4 regions of the Streptomyces sp. NPDC053750 genome follow, and region 3 is predicted to be linked to each of the others. Evidence: riboswitches for the same ligand, from Rfam matches in the RefSeq annotation. Region 3 holds a riboswitch; each other region holds the start of a gene.
What was found. Region 3 has a riboswitch for cobalamin ahead of ACIGO6_RS05980 (ABC transporter substrate-binding protein). Riboswitches for the same ligand answer to the same signal wherever they lie in the genome.

Region 1 (3,905 bases), on a different contig from region 3:
TCCGCACGCTGAGGCACCCCGGCCGCCCCTGCCGCCCTGGCCGTCAGTCGGTCAGGGCGGTCAGGGCTGCCAGTTCCTCCGGCGTCCGCGGTCCCGCCGCCGAGTCCGCCAACAGCCCCCGTGCGCGCAGCAGTCCGGCCGCCGCCACGCCCCACGGCAGGCGCAGCCCGGCCTGCCGCAGCAGCTCCGTGCGGGCCAGCGTCGCGGCCGTCGGGCCGGTGTGCACACCGGCCGGGGTGAGCAGGGCCGCGTCGTCGGACCAGCGCAGGGCGAGGTCGACGTCGTGGGTGGCCATCACCACGGTGGTGCCGCCCGCGCGCAGCCGGTCCAGGGTGGTGAGCAGCCGCTCCTGCCCGTCCGGGTCGAGCCCGGCGGTCGGCTCGTCGAGGATCAGCACCCTCGGCCGCATCGCGACGGCACCGGCGATCGCGGTCCGCTTGCGCTGCCCGTACGACAGCAGATGCGTGGGCCGGTCGGCCAGCGCGGCGATGTCCAGCGCGACGAGCGCCTCGTCGACCCGGGAGCGGACCTCCCCGTCGGACAGGCCGAGGTTCAGCGGCCCGAAGGACACGTCCTGGCCGACGGACGCGGCGAAGAGCTGGTCGTCCGGGTCCTGCACCACCAGCTGCACCGTGGTCCGCAGCCGGGTCAGTCCCTTGCGGTCGTACGTCACCGGCGCCCCGTCGACCGTCAACGTCCCGGCGTGCGGCCGCAGTCCGCCGCTGAGCAGCCGCATCAGCGTGGTCTTGCCACTGCCGTTGGGGCCCAGCAGCGCGAGCGCGCGCCCCTCGCGCACCGCGAAGTCCAGGCCGGTGAGCACCTCCGGGCCCTCCTCGTACCCGAAGGACACGCCGCGCAGGGCAACCAGCACCGACGCGGTCGTCGCCGTCGTCTCGATCGTCTCGCTCACGACAGTGGCCTTTCCAGTACGAAAGTGAGGGCGGCCAGCGCCGCCAGCAGCGCGACGCTCGCCGCCGTGAAGGGCACGGAGACGCGGGCCTCGGGGACCAGGACGCGCAGGGTGCCGTCGTAGCCGCGCCCCGCGAGCCCCGACTGGAGCCGCGTCGCCCGGTCGAAGGCCCGCACGAACGCCGTGGCGCCCAGCCCGCCGAGCGAACGCCACGCTGCGGCCCGCGTGGTGTGGCCCAGCCGCGCGGCCTGCGCCTCACGGATCCGCCGCATCGAGTCCAGCAGCAGGAAACTCATGCGGTACGTCACCAGCGCCACGTCGACCACCGGCGCCGGCACCCCGGCCCGCACCAGACGGGGCAGCAGGTCGGACATCGGCGTGGTGAACGCGAACAGCAGCACCCCGAGGGAGGCCGCCGAGGTGCGCAGCAGCAGCTCACCGGCGCGCACCGGGCCGCCGTCCGCCGCCGTCAGGAACCCGTCCGGACCCCCGACCTGCACCAGCAGCGGCAGCGCCCCGGTCACGCAGAAGCCCAGCGGCACCCGGTACGCCCGCCACAGCCGGCGTCCCGGCACACCCGCCGGACCGAGCAGTACGGCGAGCGCGGTGACCAGCACCAGCGCCGCGCCCGGCCAGGCCGGCAGGGAGATCGCCAGCACGGTCAGGCCGAGACCGAGCACGGCCTTGTCCACGGGATGGCGGCGGCGCCACCGACTGCTGTGCGCCGCCGCGTCGATCGGCAGCACTCAGTCCCCCGCGGGGGCGTCCCGCAGCGCCTCCACTGCCCGCGCCTCGCCCTGTCGCCGGCCCCGGCGCAGCCCGAAGTAGTACGCCAGCACCCCCGCACCGATCGCGGCCTGCACGGCGAACAGCGCCGACTCGATCTCCCCGGACGGCGGCTCGTACAGCGGGGAGAACCACGGCTCGTAGTCCGGCTCGATCTCGGTGATCGCCGTCTCCGCCTCGGCGTCGGCACCGGCGAACGGCTCCTCCTTGTGGTCGCCGAGGCCCAGCACCAGCGGCAGCACCGCGAGCGCGGCCACGGCGAGCAGCAGCAGGGCGTTGATCTTCGCGTTGCGACTCATCGGGCCACCGCCTGTCCCTTGGTCCCCTTGGCTCCCGTGGTCCCCGTCTTCGTCAACAGCACGCCCAGCCGGGTCAGTTCACCCTTGCTGGACTGCACCAGCAGCCGCATCACGACCACCGTGAGCAGGCCCTCGCTCACCGCGAGCGGGATCTGTGTGACGGCGAAGATGGACCCGAACTTGCCGAGCGCGCCCAGGAACCCGCTGCCCGGGTCCGGGAAGGCCAGCGCCAGCTGCACGCTGGTGACGCAGTAGGTGGACAGGTCGGCGACGAACGCCCCGCAGAACACCGTGACCATCAGCGGCACGTCGTAGCGGCGCAGCAGTCTGTAGACCGCGTATCCGGCCCAGGGGCCGACGATCGCCATCGAGAAGACGTTGGCACCGAGCGTGGTGAGCCCGCCGTGCGCGAGCAGCAGCGCCTGGAAGAGCAGGGTGATGGTGCCCAGCACCGCCATGACCGGCGGCCGGAACAGGATGGCGCCCAGACCGGTGCCGGTGGGGTGCGAACAACTTCCGGTGACGGACGGCAGTTTCAGGGCCGACAGCACGAACGTGAAGGCCCCGGAGGCGCCGAGGAGCAACGTGCTCTCCGGGTGCTCCCTGACCTCACGGGTGAGTGACCGTACTCCGTGGACGACGAACGGCGCGGACGCGACACCCCAGGCGATCGCGTGCGCCGGTGGCAGAAAGCCCTCGGCTATGTGCATGGCTCAGCAGACCCTCTCCAGCACCTCGTGGATGGACGACGCGCCTTGGCCGGTCTCCTGGCTGACGGGTACCACACGCCCGTGCTCCGCCTTCCCGGATCGCAAGCGATCCAGTGGCTGCCCGCGAGGGCCGGAGCCGGACTTCCCGATTCACAGTGGCGAGGGCCGCACCGGCATCACACCGGATTTCCCGTTCACCAAGGCGTGGCGACAGTAGTGCTCCCACGGGGGTGGTGACAAGCGGGCCTCCGCGCCGGCCGGACTCCGTGCCCGCCCGGCTCGCAGGCCTCGGGGCTGCGCAAAGAGCCGTCAGTCACGTTGTTCAGGTGGGTCCCGTTCCGTCCGCCGGACCACCATGTCGCGCACCCGCCGGCTCAGCGCGGTCGCCGCGGCGGTGAGGAACACGAAGGTGTAGAGGATCTGCAGGATGGTGACGACCCGTGCCGCCTCTCCCCGCGGGGTGATGTCGCCGTAGCCGACGGTGGCGAGCGTGACCACGGTGAAGTACAGAGCGTCGACGCGAGTGCCCAGGCCGGTGAACTGGCCCGGCTGCTTGGCGAGGGTGTAGTAGGCGGCGGCGAAGACGTGCATGCACAGAACGATCAGCAGCGCGATGAACAGACCGGGCCGGGTGCCCGGCCGCTCGACGAGGACGTCACGGACCTCGCGGACCAGCAGCACGGCCACGAGGATCAGCAGCACGGTGAACAGCAGCCAGCTCAGCACGGGGCGCTCGGGGCCCAGGTGGTCGAGGGGGAGCAGGAAGTAGGCCACGACCATGGCCACGGCGGCACCGGCCCGCCAGAGCCAGGGCCGGGCCGCGCGCCAGGTGGCACGCGGTGGGGTGCGGCCCTTTCGGCCGGGGGCGGCCCGACGCTCCGTCACGGTGCCGTCTCCGCCGCCGGCCCTCCGGCCGCCGCCGGCCCGGGTTTCGGTCCCGGCTCCGGTTTCTGGCCCGGCCCCGGCCTCGGCCCCGGTCCCGGTTCGGGCCTCGGCCCCGGTCCCGGTTCGGGCCCCGGCCCCGGCCCCGGTTCGGGCCCCGGCCCCGGCCCCGGTTCGGGCCCCGGCCCCGGTCCTGAGCCGGGCCCCGGTCCGGGTCCCCGCCCCGGCTCCCCACGCCGTACCAACTGCGAGACGATCAAGGCGACGACCGACGCGATGACGATCAGCGGCATCTGGTCGTACGCGTCACCGCCCATC
Region 2 (3,905 bases), on a different contig from region 3:
CGTGCCAGTGCGTGCCCCAGGTCTGGCCGACCCGGCAGCCGTCCAGGCTGTGTCCTTCGTCATCAGAGATGAACGCGTCACCGCCCGTCACTTCGGCGACCCCGTGGTGGATCTCGTACCCCTCGACGGGCTCGCCGAGGGCCTCGCCCACCGGCCGGGTGAGGGTCTTCTCGCGGGCGAACCGCACCCGCACGGGCAGCAGGCCGAGCCCGTCCACGTGCCCGGCGCGCGATTCGACCTCGTCCTCGATGTGCTCGCCGAGCAGCTGGAAACCGCCGCAGATGCCGAGCACGGGCCGCCGCTCGGCCACCCTGCGTGCGATCGCGTCCGCGAGCCCCCGCTCCCGCAACCACTGAAGCGCCCGGACCGTGCCCCGCGTCCCCGGCACGATCACGAGGTCGGCGTCGGCCAGCTCCTCCGGCCGGTCCACGAACCGCACCACGACACCCGGTTCGGCGGCCAGCGCGTCCACGTCCGTGAAGTTGGACATCAGCGGGATCGCGCAGACGGCGACCCGCAGCACGTCCTCGCCGACCGGCGGCGCGACGACGGACTCCCGCACGGTCCCGCGCAGAGAGACCCGCAGCCCGTCCTCCTCGTCGATGCCGAGCCCGTGCCGGAAGGGCAGGACACCGTACGTGTGCCGCCCGGTGAGCCCGTGCAGCATCTCAAGACCCGGCTCCAGCAGCGACACGTCACCGCGGAACTTGTTGACGAGGAACCCGGCCACCAGCGCCTGGTCCTCGGGCGCGAGCAGCGCCACCGTCCCGAAGAACGAGGCGAAGACCCCGCCCCGGTCGATGTCGCCGACCACCAGCACGGGCAGCCCGGCGCCCCGGGCGATCCCCATGTTCACGATGTCGGTCCGGCGCAGGTTGATCTCGGCCGGACTGCCCGCCCCCTCGCAGATCACCGCGTCATACGTGCCCCGCAGTTCGGCCAGACAGTCCAGCACGGTGCCGAGCAACTGCTGCTGCCGTCCGCCGTGGTAGCCGCGGGCGCTCATCTCGCCGACCGGCTTGCCGAGCAGCACGACCTGGCTGCTGCGCTCGCCGCCCGGCTTGAGCAGCACCGGGTTCATCTGCGCGGTCGGCTCCACCCGGCACGCCTGGGCCTGCATGGCCTGCGCCCGCCCGATCTCGGCGCCCTCGCGGGTCACGAACGAATTGAGGGACATGTTCTGCGCCTTGAAGGGCGCGACCTTCACGCCCTGCCGCACCAGCCAGCGGCAGATCCCGGCGGTGACGACGCTCTTGCCGGCGTCGGAGGTGGTGCCGGCGACGAGGAGGCCACCGCTCATGACGTACGTCCCTTCGTGAGAACCCGGCGGCCGAGCAGCCGCGCGCCCGCGCACACGCCCAGCGCCAGCCAGCCCACGCGCCGGGAGAGCCGCACGGCCCGGTCGATGTCGCCGCTACCGGCGCGGACGGCGCGCCCCGCCGCCCCGTTGAGGACGGGCCGGTGTTCGACCCGCCCGCCGTAGGAGAGCGTCCCGCCGAGCCGCACGCCCAGGGCGCCCGCGAACGACGCCTCGACGGGCCCGGCATTGGGACTGGGGTGCTGGGCGGCGTCCGCGCGCCAGGCCCGTACGGCGCCCCGCGGGTCGCCGCCGGCCACCGTGGCCAGTACGGCGGTCAGCCGGGCCCCCGGCCAGCCGGCCAGGTCGTCGAGCCGGGCCGAGGCCCAGCCGTACCGCCGGTACCGGGGGGACTTGTGGCCGACCATGGCGTCCAGGGTGTTCACGGCCCGGAAGCCGAGCAGCCCGGGCACTCCGCCCACGGCGCCCCACACCAGCGCGCCCACCACCGCGTCCGAGGTGTTCTCGGCGACGGACTCCACGACCGCGCGGGCGATCCCGTCGGCGTCCAGGGCCTGCGGGTCGCGCCCGCACAGGTGGGGCAGCCGGGCCCGGGCCGCCTCGACGTCCCCGGACTCCAGGGCCCGCCCGACGGCGCGCGCCTCCCGGGCGAGCGAGGTCCCGCCGACGACCGCCCAGGTGGCGGCGCCGGTCAGGGCGACGGAGGCGACGGGGGAGCGGCGTACGGCACGGGAGGCGGCCAGCCCGAGGGTGGCGGCGCCACCGGCGCACACGGCGGTGTGCAGCGCGCCCCAGCCCCGGTGGTCACGCCACAGCACCCGTTCCACGGCACCCGCGGCACGACCGAACGCGGCGACCGGGTGTCCACGGCGTGGATCACCGAGGAGGAGGTCACCGAGGAGGCCGGCGGCGGCGCCGTACGCGAAGACGCGTTCGGCAGGCACGGGCTCAGCCGGTCACACGGTCAGGCAGGTACCTGGTACTGAACGTCGATCGGCAGCCGAGCATCGCGTTGCGTCCTCACTCAGGGTGTCCACGCCCTGGTTCGAAGAGACCGGCGGTGAGAGTTCCTGGCTCCCGGGGATCTGCTCCCCGGTCACAGTGGCGGGACCGCGCCGGATTCGCACCGGGCTTCCTCTCCTGCCGCCGTAGATGGCTCCGGAAGTCCACCACGGCCCGCGAACACCCGTCAACCTGGCGTTGACCTGCGACGGGGGAGTGTGCGAAGGCCCACACGCGGGCGGTGTGCGCCGGCACGGAAAGAGGCGGGGCGCGGGACGGTTGCAGTCCGTCCCGCGCCCCGCCTCGTCGGCGTGTGCGGTGAGTCCGTCGAGGGTCAGGCGACGATCAGGTAGATGCCGTACGCCACCGCCGCCGCGCAGGCCGCGAAGCACGCGTACGCGCCGGTGACCGCGAGGCCCGCGGAGCCTCCCTCGGCGGCGGCCCGCTCCTGGCGGGAGAGGCCGGCGATGCCGAGGGTGAACAGGCCCACCAGGGCCACGGTGACCACGAGGCTGACCCCGAAGACGGAGCCGAGGGCTGCCCAGTCGATGCTCATGGAGGTTCTCTTCCGGCTCAGACGGTGGTGGCGGGCGACGGGGCGGCCGCGGCCTTGGTTTCGTGCGCCGGGGCCGGGACGGTGGCCGCCGGCTCCTCGGTCGTGCCCGTCGGGGGCGGGGACACGGCGGCCATGGCCGTGGTGACCACGCCGGCCGGCTCGGGCTCGTCGACGTCGACGACGTTGGTGTGGTCGACGACCTCGCGGCGGGAGATCTTCCAGATGGCGGCGCTGGAGACGACCAGGAAGCCCGCGACGAGCGCCGTGCCCCAGTCGCCGAAGCCGCAGACCCACTCGGCGAGCGCGGCGACCAGGGCCGCGGCCGGCAGGGTCAGACCCCAGGCGACGAACATCCGGGTGGCCGTGGACCAGCGGACCACACCGCCCTTGCGGCCGAGGCCCGCGCCCATCACGGCGCCGGAGACCGAGTGCGTGGTGGAGAGGGAGAAGCCGAGGTGGGAGGAGGCCAGGATGACCGTGGCGGCGCTGGTCTGGGCGGCGAAGCCCTGCTGCGGCTGGAGGTCGGTCAGGCCCTTGCCCATGGTGCGGATGATGCGCCAGCCGCCGAGGTAGGTGCCGAGCGCGATGGCGACGCCCGCGGACAGGATGACCCACATGGGCGGGTCGGAGTCGGGGGCGAGGGCGCCGCCGGCGACCAGGGCGAGGGTGATGATGCCCATCGTCTTCTGGGCGTCGTTGGTGCCGTGGGCCAGCGAGACCAGGCCGGCGGAGGCGATCTGCCCGGCGCGGTAGCCCTTCGCGGCGGCCTTGCCGTCGGCCTTGCGGCCGAGCCGGTACGTCAGCCGGGAGCCCAGCATCGCCGCGACGCCCGCGACGATCGGGGCGGCGATCGCCGGCAGGAGCACCTTGGTGACGAGCACGTCGCCGTGGACCGCGCCGACGCCGGCCGAGGCGACGGCGGCACCGATCAGACCGCCCATGAGGGCGTGCGAGGAGCTGGACGGCAGTCCGACCAGCCACGTCAGCAGATTCCAGAGGATCGCGCCGACCAGGGCGGCGAAGATGACC
Region 3 (3,905 bases):
ACCGGATCAAGGGAAACGGTCCCCTCGGGTCTCCTGGCCAGCGTGGCACTCCTGCCCTTCGTCGCCAACGCCCTGGCGTTCTACCTCTACTTCCACTTCCAGCACTTCCTGGCGGTGTACGCCGTCGAGCGCGCCTCCAGCGCGTTCTACAGCGTGGTGCTGCTGCTCTGCTTCACGCTGGTCATCGTCGTACAGCCGCTCGCCTCCGACCTGATCCGGCGCATGCCGTACGCCCTCGCCCTCGCGGTCGGCTTCACGGGCCTGGCGGCGGGCCTGGCCGTGCTGGCGGCCGGTACCCGGACGGCACTGCTGGCGGGCGGAGCGCTGATCACCCTGGGCGACATCGTGCTGTTCCTCAAGAACGACCTGGAGGCGCTGCGCCGCAGTCCTCGCTCCGACGCCGTGGTCTTCGGCCAGCAGCGGCTGGCCGCGGGCCTGGGCGCCTGCGCGAGCGGCGTGCTGGGCGGGCAGTTGTACGGCCTCGGTGAACGGGCCGGGCACACCGGCTGGTTCTGGCTGCTGGCAGCCGCCCAGTGTCTGTTGCTTCCCCCTCTGCTGCTCACGCTGCGCCGTCGCACGGCGCGGCCCCCTGTCCCCGACGGCGACCATGAAGGAGCACTGACGCGCGATGACACGGACGGGCGGATTCCAGGACGATGACTTCTGGACCGAGTTCCATGACTTCCTCTTCTCCGAGCAGCGCTACGAGCAGGCCGAGGAGCTGCTGGACACCTCTCCCCTGCTGGCCTTCCCGCAGGGGGCGCGCGTGCTGGACCTGTGCTGCGGGCCGGGGGTGTTCACCGTGCCGCTCGCCCGCCGCGGCTACCGCGTGACCGGAGTGGACCTGAGCCCGGCCATGCTGGACCGGGCACACAAGCGGTCGGCCGACGCCGGTGTCGAGGTGACGTACGTGCGGGCCGACGCACGCGAGTACGAGGCACCGGGCGGTTTCGACGTCGTCCTCAACATGTTCACCTCCTTCGGGTACTTCGAGGATCCCGCCGACAACGCGCGCGTGCTGCGCACCATGCATACCTGTCTGGCGCCCGGCGGCACGCTCGTCCTGGACCTCGCCGGGAAGGAGCTCCTGGCCCGCAGGGTCACCCCGCCCAAGGTGGTGCGGCGGGGCGACGACGTGATGGTGCAGACCGACACCGTGCTGGACGAGTGGGCGCGGCTGCGCAGCGAGTGGGTGCTGGTCCGGGGCGAGCGGGTGACGCGGGCCACCTTGACGTGGTTCGTGTACAGCGCGGTGGAGCTGCGGCGGATGGCCGAGGAGGTGGGGTTCGGCCGCGTGGAGGTCTTCGGCGGGTTCGACGGGCGCCCCTACGACGAGAGTGCCGAGCGGCTCGTCCTCCGGGCGGTCCGCGAAGCGTGAGGGGGCGCGGGGCGTGCGGCCGGGTCCGCACGCCCTTTTGCCGTCGCCTCGGGGGAACGTAGGATCACGTGGTCATCGCCGCGACGGGAGACAGGAAGCCGGTGCGAATCCGGCACGGTCCCGCCACTGTGACCGAGGAGCGCCCCTCCGACATGCCACTGCGCACCGCGCGGGAAGGCGGAGGGAACGCCGATCCGGGAGTCAGGACACTGGTCCGTCGCGGGCCCGATCCGAGGAGCGCGGACTCCAGGAGGCTTCACGTGTCCCCCTTGTTCACCCCTGCCCACACGCGCGGGTTCCTTCGCGCCACGGCCGCTGCCATGGCTCTTTCATCCCTGCTGCTGACCACCGGCTGCGGCTCGTCCGACGAGAGCAACGGCGACGCGAAGGCCACCGCGGCCGTGCCCGTGGGCTTCCCGGTCACCATCGACAACTGCGGCGTGAGGACGACGTACGACAGGCCGCCGTCGCGGGTGATCACCATCCACCAGCACCCGGCGGAACTCATGCTCGCCCTCGGCCTGAAGGACCGCATGGTCGGCACGGCCTTCCCCGACTCCGCCGTCCTGCCCGAGCTGAAGAAGGACTACGAGGCGATCCCCGAACTGGCGAAGAAGGAACCGTCGTTCGAGAAGATCCTGGACGCCGAACCCGACTTCGTCTACGGCGGCTACGGCAGCGCCTTCGCCGAGAACGAGGGCCGCTCCCGGAAGGCGTTCGCCGACGCCGGCATCGACACCTACCTCAACCGCGAGTACTGCGGCGAGAGGCGGGTGACGATGAAGGACACCTACGACGAGATCCGCACCATCGGCAAGATCTTCGGCGTGCCCGACCGGGCGGACGAATTGGTCACCGACCTCAAGGCGCGCGTCGACAAGGCCACCACCGCCGTCAAGGGCGAGCCCCAGGTGCCCGTCTTCGTCTACGACAGCGGCGACAAGAGCGCCTTCACCGCGGGCGGCAAGAGCCTGGGCACCGAGCTCATCCGGCTGGCCGGCGGCGAGAACGTCTTCGCCGACCTCGACGACGTCTTCGGCGACGTCTCCTGGGAACAGGTCGTCGAGCGCAAGCCGGAAGTCATCGCCATCTACGACTACGCGGGCGCCGGAAGCGTCGAACAGAAGAAGAAGTTCCTGCTCTCCCAGCCCGCGCTCGCCGACGTACCCGCCGTCAGGAACAAACGGTTCGTCGTCCTGCCGCTGACCGCCACCCTGGTCGGCATCCGCTCGGCCTACGCGGTCGACGACCTGGCCCGCGGACTGCACCCCGAGAGCTTCCGGTGACCCAGGCCGCCACCGACACGTCCGCCGAGCGGACGGTTCGACGGCGGAAGGCCGACGAGTCAGGGGTGAGCCGTACAAAGCTGGCCGTCACACTGCTCGTACTCACCGCCTTGCTCATGGTCTCCGCCACGGCGGGCCTCGCAATCGGCTCTGTCCAGGTGCCGCCCGGCCAGGTGTGGGGCATCGTGACGCACGCGCTGGGTGCCGACTGGCAGGAGCCGGACTGGTCGCGGGCGCGGGAGACCATCGTGGTGGACGTGCGGGCGCCGCGGGTGCTGCTCGGTGCGGTCACCGGCGCCGGCCTGGCGGTGATCGGCACCGCGCTGCAGGCCCTGGTGCGCAACCCGCTCGCCGAGCCGTATCTGCTGGGTGTCTCCTCGGGGGCGTCCCTCGGCGCGGTCTCGGTGATCGTGTTCGGGGTCACCCTCTTCGGGCCGGTCTCCCTGTCGGTGGCCGCCTTCGTGGGCGCCCTGGGCTCGCTTCTGCTCGTGTACGCCACCGCCCGCACCGGCGGACGCATCACCTCGGCGCGGCTGGTGCTGTCCGGGGTGGCGGTCGCGGCGGTGCTCACCGCGGTCCTCGATCTGCTGCTGCTCACCACCGACCGGGGCAACGAGGCCCGCGCGGTCCTCGCCTGGACCCTGGGCGGCCTCGGCGGCGTCAACTGGGGCACGCTGTGGCTGCCGGGCACGGCCCTGCTGCTCGGCGTCGGCGTCCTCATGGCGCAGGCCCGAAACCTGAACCTGCTGCTGGCCGGCGAGGAGGCGGCGACCACGATGGGGCTGGACGTGGCCCGGTTCCGTGCCCGGCTGTTCGTGCTGCTCTCCCTCGTCACGGGCGTGCTGGTCGCGGGGGCCGGACCGATCGGCTTCGTCGGCCTGATGATGCCCCACATCGTGCGCCTGTTCGTCGGCGGCGACCACCGCCGGGTCCTGCCGACGGCGGCACTCGGCGGAGCGGTCTTCCTCATCTGGGCCGACATCGCCGCACGGACGGTCGCCGCACCGATGGAGATACCCGTCGGCGTGCTCACGGCCCTGTGCGGCGGGCCGTTCTTCCTGTGGCTGATGCGCCGGGACGCCCGACGCGGCACCGACCGAGGAGTGGCATGACCGCGACCGAACTGAGCGTCGACGGCGTCACGCTCACCGCCGGAGCCCGCCACCTGGTGCGCGACGTCTCCCTGACCGCCCGCCCGGGCGAGACCATCGGGCTCGTCGGTCCCAACGGCAGCGGAAAGT
Region 4 (3,905 bases), 380 kb from region 3:
GAGGCTGCGGTCGGGGTCGGCCGGGTTGCGCCAGATCGCGGGGTCGTCCGCGTCGGCGTTGCCGCCGGCCTCGTCGTCGTACAGGGTGGCCGTCTCGGACCGTGGCTGGACGGTCGGCAGCGCGTCGTCGGCGCCGGCCGCGGCCGGCGCCGACGGGAGCAGCGCGACGGCCGCGGCGAGGGCGCAGGCGACCGGCAGACTGAGGTGGTGTCTGGTCACTCCGGTACTCCTCAAGTCGGAAACATGACAACAGGGTTCACCGGGCGATCTTGGTGGTGGAGCGGGTCGCCGCGGGGTCCCGGTGGTGAAGGCAGAGCGTCCGGCGGGGGAACACGCGGGCTTCTATACGATGTGACCTCACCACACGCACAGCGGCGGAAGGAGGCGGGCCGTGACGGACCACCGGCGTCCGCGGCGGCGGGGGCAGGGCGAGCTGGAGGCGCTGGTGCTGTCGGCGCTGCGCGAGGCGGACGGCCCCGCGACGGCCGGCTGGGTGCAGGAGCGCCTGGGCGGCGACCTCGCCTACACCACGGTGATCACGATCCTCACCCGGCTGCTGGAGAAGGGCGCGGTCGCCCGCGAGCGCGCGGGCCGGTCCTTCGCCTGGACACCCGCCTCGGACCAGGCGGGCCTGGCCGCGCGCAAGATGCGCAAGGTCCTGGACGCCGAGAGCGACCGGGAAGCGGTGCTGGCCAGCTTCGTCACCGGCCTCGAGCCGGACGACGAGCGGCTGCTGCGCGAACTGCTGGGGCACGCGCGTGACGCGGGGGAAGACTGACGCCTCATGGGGGTCTTCGTCTTCCTGCCCCTGGTCCTGCCGCTGACGGCATGGCCGATCGCCCGGCTGGCCGAACAGCATCTGCACCCGCGGACCGCGACCAGGCTGCTCACCGCCGTCGCCGCGGTGATGGCCCTGTGCAGCACGGTGTGCCTGGCCCTGGTGATGGTGGTGGGCACCGCTCAGCTGCCGGGCAACCCCCTGCCCGACGGCTGGTCGGACCCCGAGGTCCGGGCGGCGGTGCCGTACGACGAGGTCGTCGGCAAGGCCGCGATCCCCGCACTGTGCGCCGTGGTGGTGGCCTCGGCGCGGGCCCTGTGGCGGCACGGCCGGGTGCGCCGCCGTGCCCACCGCGCGCTGGCCGGACTGCCGGGCACCGGCGTGGCCGTGCTTCCGGACGACGTGCCGTACGCGTACGCGCTGCCCGGCGGACGCCGGGACCGTGTGGTGGTGAGCACGGCCCTGCTCGACTGCCTCGAACCGGCCGAGCGGCGCGCGCTGTTCGCCCACGAGCGGGCCCATCTCGCCGCCCGGCACCACCGCTTCCTGCTCGCCGTCCGGCTCGCCGCGCTGGCCAACCCGTTCCTGCGGCCCCTGCGGAGCGCCGTGGCCTATACGGCGGAGCGGTGGGCGGACGAGGCCGCCGCGCGGACCGTCGGAGACCGCCGTGCGGTGGCGACCGCGATCGGCAAGGCGGCCCTCGTCTCCCGGGGCACTCCGGTCGCCACCCTCGCCGGCCTCGCGGCGCCCGGCCCGGTGCCGCGCCGGGTGGCCGCCCTGCTGGGCCCCGCGCCGACGGTCCGCACCTGGCCCTCGGTGTTCACCTCGGTGGGCCTCGCGGCATGGGCGGCGGCCGCCGGAACCGCCGTCTCCGCGATGTCGTCCGCGAACGCCGCCGTCACCATGTTCCTCATCCTCCGCGCCGCGACGCCCCTGTGACCGACCTGATCAACGGCAGGTGACCCTGTGGTAGCTTGCGGGAGCCAGTCGAACCCACCTGGTGGGTCAGGGAATCCGGTGAGAATCCGGAGCTGACGCGCAGCGGTGAGGGGGACGGGCGGGACACGGGCCACTGGGCGGCACACGCCGTCCGGGAAGGCGTCCCGACCGGTCGATCCCGAGTCCGAAGACCTGCTGGCACCCGCGCGCGGTACGGCGCGGGCCGCACCGTACGAACGGGCTTCGCGCATGAGCCCTCGACGCCAGAGGATCTTCCTTGCCCGCACGCCCCGTCGGCTCCCGCCGCATCGCCCGCTTCCCCCGTTCCCGCCGTTCGCTCCGTGGTCCCGTCCTGTTGCTGTCCGGCGCCCTGCTGGCGTCCGCCTGCGGCTCCGGAGCGCCCGCCACCGACTCCGCCGCGGCGGCCGGGGCCGCCGGCTATCCACGCACCGTCACCGACTGCGGGCAGGAGGTGAAGATCACCGCGCCGCCCCGGCGGGCGGTCTCCCTCAACCAGGGCACCACGGAGATCCTGCTCTCACTCGGCCTCGCCGACCGCCTGGCGGGCACCGCCACCTGGACCGACCCGGTCATGAAGGGCCTGGAGAAGGCGAACGCCGGTGTGCCCCGGCTCGCCGACGACATGCCGTCCTTCGAGACGGTCCTGGACGCCGAACCCGACTTCGTCGCCGCCTCCTTCGCCTCCACCCTCGGCACCGGCGGCGTCGCCACCCGCGAGCAGTTCACCGAACTGGGCGTGCCGGCCTACCTGTCCCCGTCCGACTGCGTCGGCAAGGACAACAGCGGCGACGGCGACGGCAGCCGCAGCGAGCCACTGACCATGGAGACCGTGTACGGCGAAGTCCGCGACCTCGCCCGGGTCTTCGACGTCGAGGAGCGCGGCGAGAGGCTGGTCGCCGACCTCAGGGCCCGCGTCGACAGGGCGACCGCGGGCATCGACGCCTCCGGCGTCACCGTCATGTACTGGTTCGCCAACTCCACCTCGCCCTACCTGGCGGGCTGCTGCGGCGCCCCCGGCATCATGACCCGCGCGGTCGGCGCGAAGAACGTCATGGACGACACCCGCGAGGAATGGCCGCAGATCGGCTGGGAGACCGTCGCCGACCGCGACCCCGACGTCCTGGTCCTCGGCGACCTCACCCGCAGGTCCCAGACCGCCGAAACGGCAGCGAAGAAGATCGAGTTCCTGGAGTCCCACCCCGTCACCAGGAACATGACCGCCGTCCGGAAGAAGCGGTACGTGCTGCTCAGCGGACAGGCCATGAACCCCACCGTCCGCACCGTCGAGGGCGTGGAGAAGCTGGCGGCGGCGCTGCGCTCCCACGGGCTCACCAAGTGACCTCCGCCCTACGCCCGACCGGCCGCCGGTACCCCGTGTGGACGGCCGCCGGGATCGCCGCCCTGTGCGCCTCCGTGGCCGTCGCCGTCACCATCGGCCCGGCGGACGTCGGCGTCACGGAGGTGTGGTCCGTGGTCGTCGCCCACCTCGGCGGCAGCCCCGGCGCCGCGGACGTCACGCCGATCCGCGACGGCATCGTCTGGGATCTGCGGCTGCCCCGCACCCTCCTCGCCGCGGTGTGCGGCGCCGGACTCGCCGTGTGCGGGGCCGTACTCCAGTCCCTGCTGCGCAACCCGCTCGCCGACCCCTTCGTTTTGGGCGTCTCCTCCGGCGCCTCGACCGGGGCCGTCCTGGTCGTCGTCCTCGGCGTGGGCGGTGGCGCGCTGTCCGTCTCGGGCGGCGCCTTCCTCGGGGCGGTGTGCTCGTTCGCGCTGGTGATGCTGCTGAGCCACAGCCTGGGCGGCTCCACGGACCGTGTGGTGCTCGCGGGCGTGGCGGCGATGCAGCTGTTCTCGGCGCTCACCTCCTTCGTGGTGATGACCGCGGCCGACGCCGAGACCACCCGCGGCGTGCTGTTCTGGCTGCTCGGCTCGCTCGGCGGCGCGGACTGGACGGATGTATGGACCGGCACCGCGGTCCTGCTGCCGGTCCTGGCCGTGTGCCTCGGGTACGCCCGGACGCTGGACGCCTTCGCCTTCGGCCAGGACGCCGCGGCCACGCTCGGCGTCCACGTCGCCCGCACCCGGCTGGTGCTGCTGTGCGCCACCGCACTGCTCACCGCGGCCCTGGTCGCCTCGGCCGGCGCCATCGGCTTCGTCGGCCTGGTAC

Region 1: linked by a shared signal. The riboswitch ahead of ACIGO6_RS10820 (energy-coupling factor ABC transporter permease) and the one ahead of ACIGO6_RS05980 (ABC transporter substrate-binding protein) in region 3 are both predicted to bind cobalamin.
Region 2: linked by a shared signal. The riboswitch ahead of ACIGO6_RS32775 (cobalamin biosynthesis protein) and the one ahead of ACIGO6_RS05980 (ABC transporter substrate-binding protein) in region 3 are both predicted to bind cobalamin.
Region 4: linked by a shared signal. The riboswitch ahead of ACIGO6_RS07760 (ABC transporter substrate-binding protein) and the one ahead of ACIGO6_RS05980 (ABC transporter substrate-binding protein) in region 3 are both predicted to bind cobalamin.

What each region holds. Positions count from the first base shown of each region.
Region 1 is NZ_JBITXB010000003.1:310,378-314,282, forward strand. Features, by position in the region: gene ACIGO6_RS10800 (MFS transporter) at 1-12, shown strand, start outside; gene ACIGO6_RS10805 (ATP-binding cassette domain-containing protein) at 44-910, opposite strand; gene cbiQ (cobalt ECF transporter T component CbiQ) at 907-1,656, opposite strand; gene ACIGO6_RS10815 (energy-coupling factor ABC transporter substrate-binding protein) at 1,657-1,995, opposite strand; gene ACIGO6_RS10820 (energy-coupling factor ABC transporter permease) at 1,992-2,705, opposite strand; cobalamin riboswitch at 2,735-2,922, opposite strand; gene ACIGO6_RS10825 (potassium channel family protein) at 3,015-3,485, opposite strand; gene ACIGO6_RS10830 (chloride channel protein) at 3,587-3,905, opposite strand, start outside.
Region 2 is NZ_JBITXB010000016.1:56,594-60,498, reverse strand. Features, by position in the region: gene ACIGO6_RS32780 (cobyric acid synthase) at 1-1,300, opposite strand, end outside; gene ACIGO6_RS32775 (cobalamin biosynthesis protein) at 1,297-2,262, opposite strand; cobalamin riboswitch at 2,362-2,505, opposite strand; gene ACIGO6_RS32770 (hypothetical protein) at 2,655-2,876, opposite strand; gene ACIGO6_RS32765 (anion permease) at 2,894-3,905, opposite strand, start outside.
Region 3 is NZ_JBITXB010000002.1:124,695-128,599, reverse strand. Features, by position in the region: gene ACIGO6_RS05990 (MFS transporter) at 1-660, shown strand, start outside; gene ACIGO6_RS05985 (class I SAM-dependent methyltransferase) at 629-1,378, shown strand; cobalamin riboswitch at 1,469-1,590, shown strand; gene ACIGO6_RS05980 (ABC transporter substrate-binding protein) at 1,699-2,664, shown strand; gene ACIGO6_RS05975 (FecCD family ABC transporter permease) at 2,661-3,776, shown strand; gene ACIGO6_RS05970 (ABC transporter ATP-binding protein) at 3,773-3,905, shown strand, end outside.
Region 4 is NZ_JBITXB010000002.1:504,385-508,289, forward strand. Features, by position in the region: gene ACIGO6_RS07745 (phytase) at 1-219, opposite strand, end outside; gene ACIGO6_RS07750 (BlaI/MecI/CopY family transcriptional regulator) at 392-778, shown strand; gene ACIGO6_RS07755 (M56 family metallopeptidase) at 785-1,717, shown strand; cobalamin riboswitch at 1,746-1,932, shown strand; gene ACIGO6_RS07760 (ABC transporter substrate-binding protein) at 1,995-3,077, shown strand; gene ACIGO6_RS07765 (FecCD family ABC transporter permease) at 3,074-3,905, shown strand, end outside.